3 regions of the Paenibacillus glucanolyticus genome follow, and region 3 is predicted to be linked to each of the others. Evidence: riboswitches for the same ligand, from Rfam matches in the RefSeq annotation. Region 3 holds a riboswitch; each other region holds the start of a gene.
What was found. Region 3 has a riboswitch for cyclic di-AMP ahead of WDY75_RS30560 (3D domain-containing protein). Riboswitches for the same ligand answer to the same signal wherever they lie in the genome.
Positions count from the first base shown of each region.

Region 1: another riboswitch for cyclic di-AMP. It lies ahead of WDY75_RS13155 (C40 family peptidase); the one in region 3 lies ahead of WDY75_RS30560 (3D domain-containing protein).
Region 2: another riboswitch for cyclic di-AMP. It lies ahead of WDY75_RS15345 (universal stress protein); the one in region 3 lies ahead of WDY75_RS30560 (3D domain-containing protein).

Region 1 is NZ_CP147845.1:2,722,901-2,727,737, reverse strand. Features, by position in the region: gene WDY75_RS13170 (AraC family transcriptional regulator) at 1-604, shown strand, start outside; gene WDY75_RS13165 (2Fe-2S iron-sulfur cluster-binding protein) at 878-1,264, opposite strand; gene WDY75_RS13160 (stalk domain-containing protein) at 1,482-2,756, shown strand; gene WDY75_RS13155 (C40 family peptidase) at 2,863-3,339, opposite strand; cyclic di-AMP (ydaO/yuaA leader) riboswitch at 3,343-3,476, opposite strand; gene WDY75_RS13150 (hypothetical protein) at 3,740-4,267, shown strand; gene WDY75_RS13145 (ROK family protein) at 4,669-4,837, opposite strand, start outside.
Region 2 is NZ_CP147845.1:3,222,524-3,227,360, reverse strand. Features, by position in the region: gene WDY75_RS15360 (ABC transporter ATP-binding protein) at 1-76, opposite strand, end outside; gene WDY75_RS15355 (TetR/AcrR family transcriptional regulator) at 73-705, opposite strand; gene WDY75_RS15350 (cation:proton antiporter) at 868-2,112, shown strand; cyclic di-AMP (ydaO/yuaA leader) riboswitch at 2,263-2,413, shown strand; gene WDY75_RS15345 (universal stress protein) at 2,550-3,218, shown strand; gene WDY75_RS15340 (TrkH family potassium uptake protein) at 3,300-4,649, shown strand.
Region 3 is NZ_CP147845.1:6,641,957-6,646,793, forward strand. Features, by position in the region: gene rsmA (16S rRNA (adenine(1518)-N(6)/adenine(1519)-N(6))-dimethyltransferase RsmA) at 1-377, opposite strand, end outside; gene rnmV (ribonuclease M5) at 374-925, opposite strand; gene WDY75_RS30560 (3D domain-containing protein) at 1,120-2,307, opposite strand; cyclic di-AMP (ydaO/yuaA leader) riboswitch at 2,580-2,794, opposite strand; gene WDY75_RS30565 (TatD family hydrolase) at 3,001-3,765, opposite strand; gene WDY75_RS30570 (HD domain-containing protein) at 3,860-4,837, opposite strand, start outside.

The sequences.
Region 1 (4,837 bases), 2.8 Mb from region 3:
GGACGGGCCTTTTAAAGTAATCTATTGCGGCGTGGATTCGCTCCACATTGAGGGCGTTCCGCAAGGAATGCTGCTGCCGGCGTATGTCGAGCCGGTTATTTCCTGTGAGAAATACGCCTATAAAGTCGAAAGTTATCTTTCGGAAATCATCCGCGAATGTGATTCGCAGGTGCTGGGTTACGAAACGCTGAGCACGAACCTGCTCATGTCATTGATCACCGTGATCTATCGCATCGTGGATGTAAAGCATCAATTTCAATCCCTGAAGGGCAAGAATGAAATCGCGCTCCGGACCAAACAGTTCATCGACGCCAACTATACCCAAAGCATCAGTCTGAAGGACATCGCGGATACGATGTACGTCAGCCAGCATTATTTATCCCATCTGTTCAAAAAAGAGCTTGGCGATTCTCCCTTCAATTACTTGATATCCCGCCGGATTGAGGAAGCCAAGCGCCTGCTTGCCGATTCGGAAATGCCAGTGCATGAGGTGGCCTCACAAGTAGGCTATGGCAACGATAAATACTTCTCGATGTTATTCAAGAAAATTACCGGTCAAACGCCAAGTTCCTTCCGGGAACAGAACAAGCTGGCCTTGGAATAAAGGATTTACATGCGCAGACTATTTATATGAAGCCGTCTTTAAAGAACCTTAGTCCGGTGCTCAACTAGACTAGGTTCTTTGCATTTTTCTGGTAACGTTATGGATTTCCCTTGCGTGATATACCCCCTTCATTTTTTCACGATTAAAAAAGCATGCAAAAAAGGCCTGCCCTCCTTATCGTTCAAGTTGGAATAAGCCTTTGAAAATTTCGCTCAGTGTATTGAATAGCTATTCTAATCTGCAACTCAAAAAATAGTCGCCAGATAATATCGTTCAAAAGTACGGAGCATGCCTGATTTTGATGGGACCCACCGCTTCGATACGGCTCTGACATCCCAAACGGTAGCCTTCCTCAATCTCTTCCGGATCAAGGCGCCCCTCTTCCGCAAGGTTCGGCTCGGACAAATATTGAATACCCTCCGCCACCATGCAGCGGCAGCGCGCGCAAGTCCCTCTTTTGCAAAAGGAGTTCCAATCCACGTCATTCCGCTCCGCAAGATCCAGCACGGTCATACCAAGAACAGGCGCCACATTACGCTGAATCTCTCGTCCCGTAAGCTCGATAATCAGATCCGGTACAGCCTCAATCGGTTCTCCTTCCGTACTCAACGATGTATCTCCGCGTTCATTACCCTTTTTATTCTTCCAGAATTTAAACACGCCGTTGTCCCCCTATGCATGTAATCATCAGGTTATGTATGAATTCCTGTATTTATTATACTTGAAAGTTTAAAAAATCAACATGCCTGCTCTTATCTATTCTATGACATCATGTAATTGGAACTCTATGAAAATTTTGCTATAATTGCATATGCTAGATTACCATTCCATGCAAGGCCAATCTACTATTATATGATGAGTTGGAGGAATACGGAGTATGTTACATAAACATGTAGGAAAAACAGCGGCCGCCACCGTTCTGGCCCTATCCTTGCTGGGTACTGCCACGAATATCAGTAATGCCGCCGCAGCACCGGTTATTGCGGTCATGCTGGATGATGTTCCACTGAAATTTGATGCTGCTCCGAGGATAGACAACGGTGTCACTTATGTTCCATTCCGGACCGTTGGCGAAGCGCTCGGAATTGAGATCACCTGGAACAGCAAGACGCAAACGGTGAAAGCGATCGGCAGCCTGAAGGGGCAAGCAACGGAGGTATTGCTGCAGGTGGGCAGTAAAACTGCAACCGTGAACGGGAAAAAAGTTACGCTCGCGGCACCACCAGTACAGCGGGAAGGGCGCGTGCTGATTCCGCTCAGCTCGTTCAGCAGCCAATTCGGTGTCGACGTGGGCTGGAACCAGGCTACGCGTACGGTTTCCCTGACATCTCCGCAGCGGGAGATGCATTTGAGAGCCTTCTATGCTCTAGAATCCTATCAGGAACGCGATATAATACCTTCCATGAACTCAGTCGCTTTCGGGTGGAGCCGCATCGACCGCGAAGGTCAATTTACGCTTGAGGGTAAAGAGTACCGCTTGCCTGCATCTGCCGGTGATGTAACGCCACAATCCATTGTGGCGGATGCAGCGGATCAGAACATTAAACCGCATCTTATGGTTTATGCTTTGGATGGTAATGGTGAACTGACCAAGGTTCTGAGTGACAGCACCCTTCGGCAGAAATCGATTGAGGGCATAACGACAGCCGTTACGGACAACGGCTTCGGCGGAGTTGTTCTCGATTTTGAAGGGCTCGGCTTTAAATTGGATGCAGGGCAGCAGCAGAAGCTGCTTAACGATTATGTCAAACAGCTGAAGGCTTCTTTACCGAAGGACATCTCCCTGTCATTGGCCGTGCCGCCATTGAACAGTGCCTATAAAGGCTATGATTACAAGACTCTTGCCTCCATAGCAGATGATCTCATCATTATGGCTTATCAGTATAACCCGGTCGGCACCAAATCGCAGGTACCCGAGCCTAACAGTCTTGTAGATCAGGCGATTCAGCTTGCACTCCAAGCGGGTGTTCCTAAACAAAAGCTCCTGCTCGGCATCAGCTTAAGCAGTGAAACTCCGTCTTCCGTAGATGATAAGCTGGGTCTCGCCAAGCGCTATGATCTAAAGGGAGCCGCCTTCTGGCGTCTGGGACTATTCCGGACTTATAATAATCAGATGGAAGGCGCTGTGAATGCTTCTGTTGTAAAGGAATAAAGTGATCAGGTCTAGCATCCCTCAATAAAAGAAAGCCTGACAAAGATGGATCTTTGTCAGGCTTTCTTAATATGTATTATACTTCCCGAAAAACTGCGTTTCTCAATTAGCTTGGACTGCCTACCAGTTTCGCATAGTTTTCTTGACTCAGTACACGACGCGCCGTTACATAACGCGGCTCATAATAAGAATCGCTAAGCTTGCTGATTCTTACACCCTTGCTGCTGGAAGCATGCGCAAATTGACCTTCGCCAATGTAAACTCCTGCATGCGAAATTCCGCTGCCGCTTGTATTGAAGAACACCAGATCTCCAACCCGCAGGTCTTCGCGATCCACATAAACCCCGGCTTTAGCCTGGCTTTGGGATGTGCGTGGAAGATCTATATCAAAATTTCTAAACATGTACAGTATAAATCCGGAGCAATCAAATCCACTGGTGGTCGTTCCGCCCCATTTATATGGAGTTCCTACCAATTGTTTCACTTGATGCTGAAAGTTCGGTTGTTGATCAGCAAATGCTGTTACGGCACCTGAAGAAAAAATAATTGCAGACCCAAGCAATGTGATGACAAATTTCTTCAAAATATGTTCTCTCCTTCGATGCCTACGGAGTTAGCTAAGGGTTCGGTTGAAGGTTCCCTATACTCTCTTTAGTACAAGAATAATTCACCCAAGACGGTTCCCCCGTTTTCACAAACGAAATTCGGCAAAAATTCATTAACATTTTGTAACTTCTCTTAATATAGTATACAAGCAAGGATGCTGTCAATAATATCCTAAGAATCTATCGTTTTATGTTACCCGCTGTCGGAATAATCGAATTTCGCAGCCTGATTTCTGTTAACAATCTCACATAGTCATGACAATTATGTAACTCTAGCGTATTCCTCTTACTCCATTTTCTTAAAACGTTTAGCAACTTTTTACAGGATCCTGCGTTTAACTATATCAGAAAAGAAATCATAGAGGTGATCCATTACGAATGAGTCAAATCACAATGGCTGAAGCTTTAGCCGTACGGGCAGCAATTCATCGTCTTATGAGCCAGCTGGCGTCGGAGCGTCTGAATAACAGCAGTACGATCATTGAAAAAGGAGAAACGGCTGAGTATCCCGCGCGGAGTGTAGATGTCATTACGGAAGAGATTGAATCGGCGGCGGCGGATTTCAGAAAACTGGATTTGCTGATGGCCCTCTCCAACACAACGCAGACGATCTCCTGGAATGGTTCCGACATAACGATCATGGAAGCAATCGAGCTGGCGAAACACATTCGCGGTGATATCGGACAGCTTGCACACCTCGGCTCTCGCAAGAAGCTTGAGCGTCAAAGCAGCCGGGGAAGCGGAGACAACGCCACGACGCTGTTCAACGTCGCTCTGTATGATCCTGAAGCTTATCAGGCGGCTGCGCGCAAGAAGGAACGCGAGGTAACCAAACTCTCGTCACTGATAGAACATGCCAATCATAACGCAATAATATCGTTTGACGCATCGAAGTATATGGGGTAACGGCAGCCGCCGGCTCCAAGCCTACAGGTATTCCTCACGTGCGGGTTTGGAGCCGGCGGTTACCGCCGGCGGGCGGGAAAGTGCGGGCAACCGCTTGTTTGTCGGATACAAACAAACCATAAGAAAACCAAAAAGTCGAATCCTATGCACAAACGGATGACGGTTTACGGTTCACACTTATCACTCATTACATGTGACGGACTCCCCAATAGCAAAAAAATGATCGCCCCGTTTCCCGCTTCCCTGATACATAATGAAAGCCGCCCTTCTATGGGCGGCTTTTTTATAACTACTGGCTATAAGACCCGTCTAATTCCAATTCTATTTCCCTGCCAAATGATCTCTATCTAAGCTTTATTCCATCCACTGCTCTATCCACTACCCAAGCATTGCATTTGTCATCACCGGAACAAGGCTGCGGCACCAACCAGACCCACATCATCCCGCAGACCGGCCGGAACGATCTCGTACGTGCCTAAATAGGACGGCATGACCAGTTTATCTGTCATTTCCCGCAGCTGCGGGAACAGCAGCTCTCCTGCTCTGCTGACACCTCCGCCAATTACGATG
Region 2 (4,837 bases), 3.3 Mb from region 3:
TGACAAAATCAAGTCCCTGCAGGGTCGGCTCTTTACGATTGGGATAAGTGAAATGAAGCCCGCTTACTTCGATCACAATCCCTCACCTCCTTGTGCCCCTTTGGACACTGCGAGCATACCGGCAGATAATAACTCTACCAACAATTCGATCGTAGCTGTAAATGGTGCTTCTCCAATCTCTTTTCTGTGCAGCGTAAGAAACGCCAAGGATCTGATCATGCCCACGATGGATTCGGGTGCCGTACCATTCAAAATGCCGGCTTTCTGCCAAGCTGCAATCACTGGCAGGAGAGCATCCTGATCCTCGGTAAAGTTACGGTCCAGCAGTTCCTTCGGTAATTTCCTGAACAACAGCTCCATCTCCCCCCGATCCATCATCTGTCGAAGCAGCGGGCTCTCATCCATCATCCTTAATGAATACAAGAGAAACCGTTTGATGCTATCCTGGCTGCTGACCTGTTCCGGAGGAAATAAGTCTAGAACCGCACTGCGGATTCGATCCTCCTCTTCCAGAATCAGTTCATAATACAATTCCTCTTTCGATCCGAAGAACATGTAAAATGAGCCTTGGGCAATGCCGACCGCCTTCGTTAATTCTTCAACACTCGTTTTACGGAGACCAGACTTTTCGAAATGCTGACGTGCCTCCACCAGCAGTTTTTCTCGAATCCACTTACGTTCTTCGTCAGAGAATTTTTTTGGCATATCGTATTTCACATCCTTAATCAGCATAGGAATGATTCTGTGATTAATTTTATTTTATATTCATAAAATACGCCCTCTTTTTCCCATTTGTCAATATATTTGTTGTTTGGAGGTCATTAAGTTACAATAACTGGAGATTATCTTCTTTAAGGAGGGGGCTCTATGCATCATTTTAATGAGATATTCGTTCAATTGTTAATTCTACTAGCGGTTTCGATGGGGGTTATCGCGGTAGCCAAAAAAATGAATCAGCCCTACTCTATTGCTCTTGTTATCGTAGGTCTGCTGCTTGGATTGATCCACGTGCCGGTGCTGGATGAAGCCGAATCTTTCATCACCCAATCGAATGTGTTTCAAGCGATCATTATTTCCCTGTTCCTGCCAATCCTTCTCGGGGATGCTACGCTAAAGCTTCCATTCTCGCATCTTCGTGAACAAGGCAAGCCGGTGCTTGCCCTTGCTTTTGGCGGCACCTTGCTCTCTTTTCTTCTTATTGCTCTTGCCATGTACGGGCTTATGGGATTACCTTTAGTCGTTGCATTTACCTTTGCGGCTTTAATGAGCGCCACAGATCCGATCAGTGTCATCTCCATCTTCAAGTCTTTAGGCGTACCGAAGAAAATCGTGACGATTATTGAAGGGGAATCGTTGTTTAATGACGGAATTGCCGTTGTGTTGTTTCAGATCTCTTCCGTTTATTTACTTACATATATGGAAATGGGCTGGGCGGGAGCAGGCAGCGGCCTATTGCTCTTTCTCAAGTTCAGTGTCGGCGGTATCGCAGTTGGAAGCTTGCTTGGGTATCTATTCTCACAGCTCATTCGCTTCTATGACGATTATCCGTTAGAGATTGCGTTCTCAATGCTCCTCTTCTTCGGAAGTTTCTTTATCGCCGAGCATTTCCATGTATCCGGTGTGATTGCCGTCGTCGTGGGCGGCTTGATTTTCGGCAGTTACGGAGCGCGCATCGGGATGTCGGAGACGACCAAGATGAACATTAATTCGTTCTGGGACGTCATCACGTTGATTGCAAATTCATTGATATTCCTGATGATCGGTCTCGAAATCAAACATATTAACTTCGCAGACAAATGGGCGTTAATCGGTGCCGCCATTCTGATCGTTCTCATCGGTAGGACTGTGGCCGTCTACGCGAGCCTGTACTTCCTGAGACCCTTCCCTTCATCATGGAAGATGGTTTTGAATTGGGGAGGGTTAAAGGGCAGTTTATCCATCGCACTCGCCTTAAGTTTGCCCTCAACCTTCGCCGGCCGCGACGATATACTCGTGCTCACGTTTAGTGTTGTCCTTTTCTCACTTCTCGTGCAGGGGTTAACCATCAAACCATTGGTTAAGAAGTTTGGATTAGCTAACCCCGTGAAGGAAAAAGACGGTGCGGATATGTAAGTAACCTTCGGGTAATCAAATAATAACTTGAAACGAGTATATACAAAACAAAGATTGAATTCTACCTCAACCCATGAATGACATTCATTGCCCATGGCAGACTGTTTACTTTTAGCTTATTTTAGCATAATATTTATTACAATAAATTTTATACGCATTACGCTTAATCCTCTATGAGGAACGGGGGAACCAACAAAAGCTGCTTAAGCTTTAGGGGTGAATTCTTTCTGATTAAGAAGGAACGGGAACTCTCAATCCCGAATCCGACAGCTAACCTCGTCAGCGTCTTGGGAGAGAACACTCTTCTACTTTGACTTGTCCAAAATTCGTACAGCCAAGGTCTGGAAGCAGATATATCTCTGCAACCAGGCCTTTTTAATTTAAGCTAATGTGGTAATTACCGTCTACTGAAGAATAAGAAAGGAATGATTTATCTGTTGAACAACGAAAAAATACTGGTATGCGTGTATTATGGTCCGAACGGCGAACGCCTCATCCGCCGAGGCGGTGAATTAGCCCATCTGCTTCAGTGTCCCCTGTTTGTGTTGAGCGTTATACCCTTACGTGAGAATGAGCTTGATCAGACACAAGAAAGGTATATGGCTGAGTGGCAAATGAAATGCGACGAATATGGGGCGACCTTTATCGTCAAACCAAACAAAGATCGCAAGGCTTCCGAAATCATAGCAGAAACTGCCAAAAACCTTCATATTACCCAACTCATCATCGGGCAGTCTGGACAAACACGATGGCAAGAAATTACGCGCGGGTCGTTTGTCAACGAACTCCTAAACCAGATTGGCGAAACGGATCTGCACATCGTGGCAGTTCAGAGGATGGATGAACAAATTACTGACACCCATGAACGAGGGATTCGAGTCGCCGTTTTCAAAGAGGGTCCTCATTATATAATCGGTAATAAGGAATCCGGGGGCAACCCTGTAGCCAGCGGACTATTTTTCAAAGAGTTGAATACCGATTTTGACACCGGTTTGCTAAAAATAAAAACAGATCAAGAAGTCCAATATCTAAAAATAAGTCACGGAAAAGTAATAGACTCGTCTTTATTCCAAAACAGAGAAATGTATGCCAAGGACGAAGATTAATAAGAAATGGGAGTGGAATTTGTGAGAAGACCCTCTATAAATTCAAACGATCGAAATACACAACATTCCGCTCCTGGCAAAATGGAGTTGTTCATCAACAAGCTTAAGAAAAAGATGAGCCCTCCCCAACTCATCATGCTTGTTTTTTTCACATTGATATTAATCGGAGCCGCATTGCTTGCGCTTCCCCACTCTTCCTCCACCGGAAGTTCAGTTGGTCTGCTGGATGCATTATTTACGGCAACGTCAGCAATATGCGTAAACGGACTCGTTGTCTTGGATACCGGCAGCGTGTTTTCAACTTTTGGACAAGTCATCATTATGATGTTGATCCAAATTGGCGGACTTGGCTTTATGACCTTTGGTGTCATGGTCGCCATTGTTTTGGGGAAAAGAATTGGCTTGAAACAACGGCTCATCATCCAGCAAACCACCTATTCGACTTCGGCACAAGGTTTGGTTAAATTGTCAATGTACATGGTACTTATCGCTTTCGCATTTGAAGCACTGGCAACGATTGTTCTAACACTTCGTTGGCAATCGGATTTTGGATGGGGGCAGGCGGCCTATTACGCCCTCTTCCATTCCGTTTCCGCATTCAACAATGCCGGTTTCGCCCTGTGGTCTGACAGCCTGACACCCTTCGTTGGCGATCCGATCGTCAATATTACGATTGTCCTGTTATTTATCATTGGAGGTCTCGGCTATATCGTCATTGTGGATGTATTCCAAAAACGTTCATGGAAAAAACTTTCGCTTCATTCCAAGGTTGTTCTGGTCGGGACAGGAACGCTGTCCCTGCTTGGTTTTCTATTTATATACTTTATGGAGAGCTGGAATCCGTCAACCTTTGGCCAATTGAGTGGGAGCGAACAAGTACTGGCTGCTTTTTTTCAAGGCATAACGCCACGAAGCTCGGGGTTTAATACGATTGATATCGGCAGTATGCTGGCAGCTTCTCAGTTCTTCATTATTATTCTGATGTTCATTGGTGCTGCTTCCGGAGGGACAGGCGGCGGTATTAAGATCAATACACTTGTTGTACTCATATTAGCTACAATCCAAACCTTTCGCGGGGGTGGTCAAATCCATGCCTTCAAGCGCAAAATAGCAGGCGAAACCGTTATGCGCGCACTGGCCGTTGTCATGAGTTCTCTGGTGGTTGTGCTGGGAGTTTCCCTATTGCTGACCATTTCAGAAGGAATGCTGGAAGAGCATTTTTTGGAAGTGCTGTTTGAAGCGACATCCGCTTTCAGCACTACTGGATTGTCGATGGGATTGACAAGCGAATTATCTCCCGTGGGGAAATTCATTGTAACCATAACGATGTTTGCCGGACGGCTGGGTCCCTTGACACTGGCTTACGCATTGGCTCAGAAAAAGCGTTCATCCAAAATTGGCTACGCGGAAGATCATATTTTGATTGGATAAGACGAGATAATAAAAAAGCCGCGAGTGCGGCTTTTTTTAATTATGTTGTGGCTAGTGCAGGTTTATTTCACCATTCAAGCTCACCTTTAATATCATTTCGGATCATCATCAGTTTCTAATTTTGCATTGGTTCCTTTGCATCAAATCGAGTGTTTTGATCTTAGACGTAGGCTTGATATTGTACGGGA
Region 3 (4,837 bases):
ACGCTGACTTTCGATACGCCCGCAAAGTCTTGTTGGAACAACTCATGAAGATCCACCTTCAATACGTCCCCATGATGAACCTTCACGTTCTCATAAGGCTCCAGCACTTCCCTCAGGATCGGAATCAAGCGCTGATCAATCTCTATCGCTGTAACCGTTCCTGCAGTCTGTGCAAGCTTCTCCGTCAATGCTCCGATGCCAGGACCGATCTCTAGCGCTCCTTTATCCTCATCTAATCCTGCGGCCTCCACGATTTTGTAGAGAATATTCTGATCGATGAGAAAGTTCTGACCCAAACTCTTCTTGAAGGAGAATCCATGACGTGAGATGATCTCCTTCGTCCGTCTTGGTGTTGATATATCATCGAACCGGCTCATGATTTTACGCCCCCCTCTTCCAGCTGCGTCAGCGCGGCCAGAAATTCTTCACGTGATATTTGAAACGTGGCCAGTCGTTTATGAAACTGCTTGCTGTTGCAATATCCGATGCCCAGCAGGTTTCCCATCGCCATCCGTCTTGCCGCAGCCTCCGGATGGGCCGATAAACCGGCCTCCATCATGTCCTGCAGACTGATCAGGCTCTCTCTGCCCTCGAAGGAGGTGTGGACCCTCTCCAGCGCACGCAAAATGGCCTCAGGAGAGGCGTTCTCAACGCCGATATCCCCTTTTCGGGTAGCGTCCTCTTCCGGAATGAAGGCGTGTTTGCAGCCTGGCACGCCCTGCTCCACGATTTTCCGAATCCGCTCTCCTGCATGATCGGGGTCCGTTAATATAATAACGCCTCTGCGCTCCTGGGCAAGCGCGATGCGTTTAAGGATTTGCTTATTGATGGCAGAACCGCCCGTTTCGATCGTATCCGCGTCCACGGCCCGTTTAATGGCTACCGTGTCGTCCCTGCCCTCCACAACGATTACTTCTTTAATCATGCGATTGCTCTCTTCCTTTCCAAGCAAGGCCGGCTTGTACAGCGAATGGTCAGCTTCAAGCCCCATAGGCCTTATATTATTACTCGTTTTTTACAAAACAAAAGAAGAGGAAAGATTCCCTCTTCTTCATCATCATTTATTATAAGCTAAATAGTATAGCATTAGAATGGCATTGTAAATTGGAATTCATTCGTTTAGTTCAATTCAGGTTTAACCGGACCGATCACGTAAACAGTACGGCCGCTTTTACGTCCGAAATTCATAGCGGATTTCAACGAATCATAATAAACATCAATTTTGTTTCCTTTGATGGCACCGCCCGTATCTTCCGCACGACGGAAGCCGATGCCTTCAATATACACCCACCATCCGATGGGGATGATATTAGGATCTACCGCAATCGTCCGACCTTCCGTCACACGTGTTCCGGATGCTGTCCGAGTGCCGATTCCTTGCTGCTCGGCAGAATACGCCGTCATCGACACGTTGTTCAATACCTTTTTGTATTTAAAATCAACGCCTGCCCGAGAAGCCACATTATTCTCCACCGCTTTGGCGGTTGTTACCTTTTTCGTGCCGGAGAGTTTAGCCGGTGTTGCTTTCACATCGGTGGCTGCCGCTTGAGCAATAGCGGGTTTCTCCACTTTTTTCGTGCCTACAGCAATAATTTTGTCCTTCGTTCTGCGCTCAATCTCCTGTGAAACCTTGGTCTTGGAAACCAGCTTGCCATCGTGATAGACCTTCTCATAGTGATTTACCATGATGCCGGACTCACCCCGCTGAATCACGCGGTTGTCACCCTTTTCGAGCGATGGATCGGCTGTCTTAATCACACGAAATTCCCGGTCTTCTATTTCCTTAACATTTTGTTTCGTAACGCGCACGACGTTGATACTCATATCGCTGGTAAGCTTCGTATGCTGTGCCGGTTGTACTATATCTTCACCCTGGATCGTAATGCCAGCTTCTTTCAGTACATGATCAACCGTATCCTGGGATGTAAATATGGTTTTGGTTTTGCTGCCAACTGTAACCTTGACTGGAACTGCCCGTTCAATGATGATCCGGTCGCCGTCCTGGATCGCACCGTTTAGAGGCATCGAAATCTGATCCTCTGGGCTCAACGTGATCGCTTGCTCATCCAGCAATTCCTGCAGCAATGATCCACGTGTTTCTACTGTGGTGACACGACCATCGACCACAAGCTGAACTTCCTTGCCTGTCTGATCATGTACAATCAACGAAACGAGAAGTGATACCGTAACGGCTCCCATCGTGCCGAGCAACATCAATTGACGCAAATTGTCATGCTTCCATCTCAATGCGTAAGACATGCTGGATGATTGTGATTCATGGGTTTCTTCAGGTTGAAAAATGCCCACTATTCCATCCTCCTTCATAGTCCCGCCGTCTTCAGTAACGCATGAATGCATTTGACGTGACTATAGCAATTATTCTCACAAGGCGCCCTGCTATCTATCTAACACCCTGCGTCAATTCCCGTCTTCCCGTCCATCTACCACCACCTCCTGATTACCAAGAGTATGATGATCCCTTCGCCATTATTCAAAAATAAAAGAAAGCCATTGAAAGAGTACTAGAGGCTCTAACGTGGCTTCCTGATGATTAGAATCATGGAAATGGTATGCACGAGATTTCCCCTCTTATTTCGCTTACGGAGTTAGCTGTCGGGTTCGGACGTAAGAGAGACGCCCTATATCCGGATACCCGCTCATGGCGAGATCCTTCAAATTCACCCCAAAGACCCGATAAAGAAATCAAATACGGCTTGGTGCATTCAGACCTGTATGCACGGCAGTATCGGTTCCCCCGTTCTCCAGAATTTCGGAGATTAAGCGAGACGGTTCATGAAATATTCGGCTGGCGATCTGCACATCGCAGCTTCTTATCACTGAAAAGATGATATCCTGTTTACATGCAGGTTGTAAAGCAACAATCAACCACATTTTCTGATGTAAATGGTTAAAATATTGTAATATCAACGCCTTTTCTGATTAAAAAACTTTAATTAATCGAAAATGCTCTCTTTTTCATCGCTTTTGCTCTCAATTTCGTTAAATGCCAAATCGTTCCAGTGCATTTTTGGTGGTAATTTGGGCCAATTCCTCTAAGGACATGCCCTTAATCTCGGCTGCGGTCTCCGCCACTAATTTTACATAAGCGGTCTCATTTCGCTTCCCGCGGAAGGGGTGGGGGGTCAGATAAGGCGAGTCCGTTTCGATCAATAATCGATCGAGTGGAACCTGCGCCAATACCTCTTTAGGCTGCTTCGCATTCTTGAAGGTAATCGGTCCTCCAAATGAAATATGGAATCCCATATCCAGACACATTTTGGCCGTTTCCCAGCTCCCGGAGAAGGAGTGCATTACACCGCCGACCTCAGCGGCTTTTTCCTCCCTCAGAATCTTTACGATATCTTCATGTGCATCCCGGTTATGGATGACAATGGGCATGTTCAGTTCCCGAGCCAGTCCGATTTGGCGGCGGAATACTTGATGCTGTACTTCTTTTGGGGATGTATCCCAATAATAGTCCAGACCAATCTCCCCGATAGCCACCACCTTCTCATGACTGCATAGGGAGGCGATCCAATCCAGATCCTGATCCTCCATGGTGATGGCATCTACAGGATGCCAGCCTACCGCTGCATATATAAAGTCATAGTTCTCTGCCAGCTTCATCGTGGTCGGGATGGTCTCCCGGTTAAATCCGATGTTAATCATCCGGCTCACGCCGGCTTCAAGCGCCCGCGCGATGGTTTCCTCCCGGTCCTCGTCGAATTGGGGAGCATCCAGATGAGTATGCGTGTCGAACAGCATGATATTACCCTCTCCTTTCCTGTCGTTTCCTTGTCGTATATTTTCCTGCAGCACTGCTTATACCCATCATGCTGCGGTTGTCCTGCTCACCAAGTTAATTCTGCTGCTTAAAAATCTCACCTATCTTCTCCGGCATCTGCTCCAGTAGCGGATACACCTTCTCCTCCGGAAAATAAAGATGATATCGCCCTTTATGAATGCCGCTGATAGAGCGTACAATATCGGACACCTCGGAAATTTCCCGCAGCTCATCATGCCGATCCAGAAGCAGGATCTGCTTCTCGTTAAGCGGCATATCAGAATGAACCTTATCATAAGGAAGATCGGTTGGAAAATCAATCTCCAGGTCATATTCCGGATGCAGCCCCGCATCGCGGAACGCTTGGCGTATCCCGTCGATGGTCTCCAAATCGATATTGTCGATTTCTACATATTTATAGAGCTTCCGGTGCATGAAACGGCCGCATAATTCGCCAAGAAGCTTGTCTTCCTCCTCGGTCCATTGCAGAAATGCCGTCTGAATAAGCGCTTCATCCAGGCGCAGGTATTGATTTACACCGATATTGCCTTCAAACAGGGCCGGAAGCGGCTCGACCATAAACCGGAAAGCGTACCCGTTGTCATGCAACTCTTTTGCACGGCGAAAAATTTGACGCAAGATGATCTCCGAACTTCGGGTGACAGGATGAAAATACACCTGCCAGTACATTTGGTACCGCGACATCAGATAATCCTCCACGGCGTGCATGCCGGATTCCTTGACCACCACGCGGTCACGGAACGGCCGCAGCATCCGCAATATCCGGTCGATGTCAATGGTCCCATAATTCACTCCCGTATAATACGCATCCCGCAGCAGGTAATCCATGCGGTCTGCATCAAGCGGACTGGTTACCAGGTTCATGACAATCGGCTTATCATACGTCTTGTTAATGACGGAAGCCACTTTCTCCGGAAAATCTGCCCCAAGCTCCTGAAGAACCTTGTTAACACAAGTATCACCAAGCAGTATCCGGCATGTCCAATCCTCGTGGTTCATATTGAAGGCTTCTTCTATAGAGTGGGAAAAAGG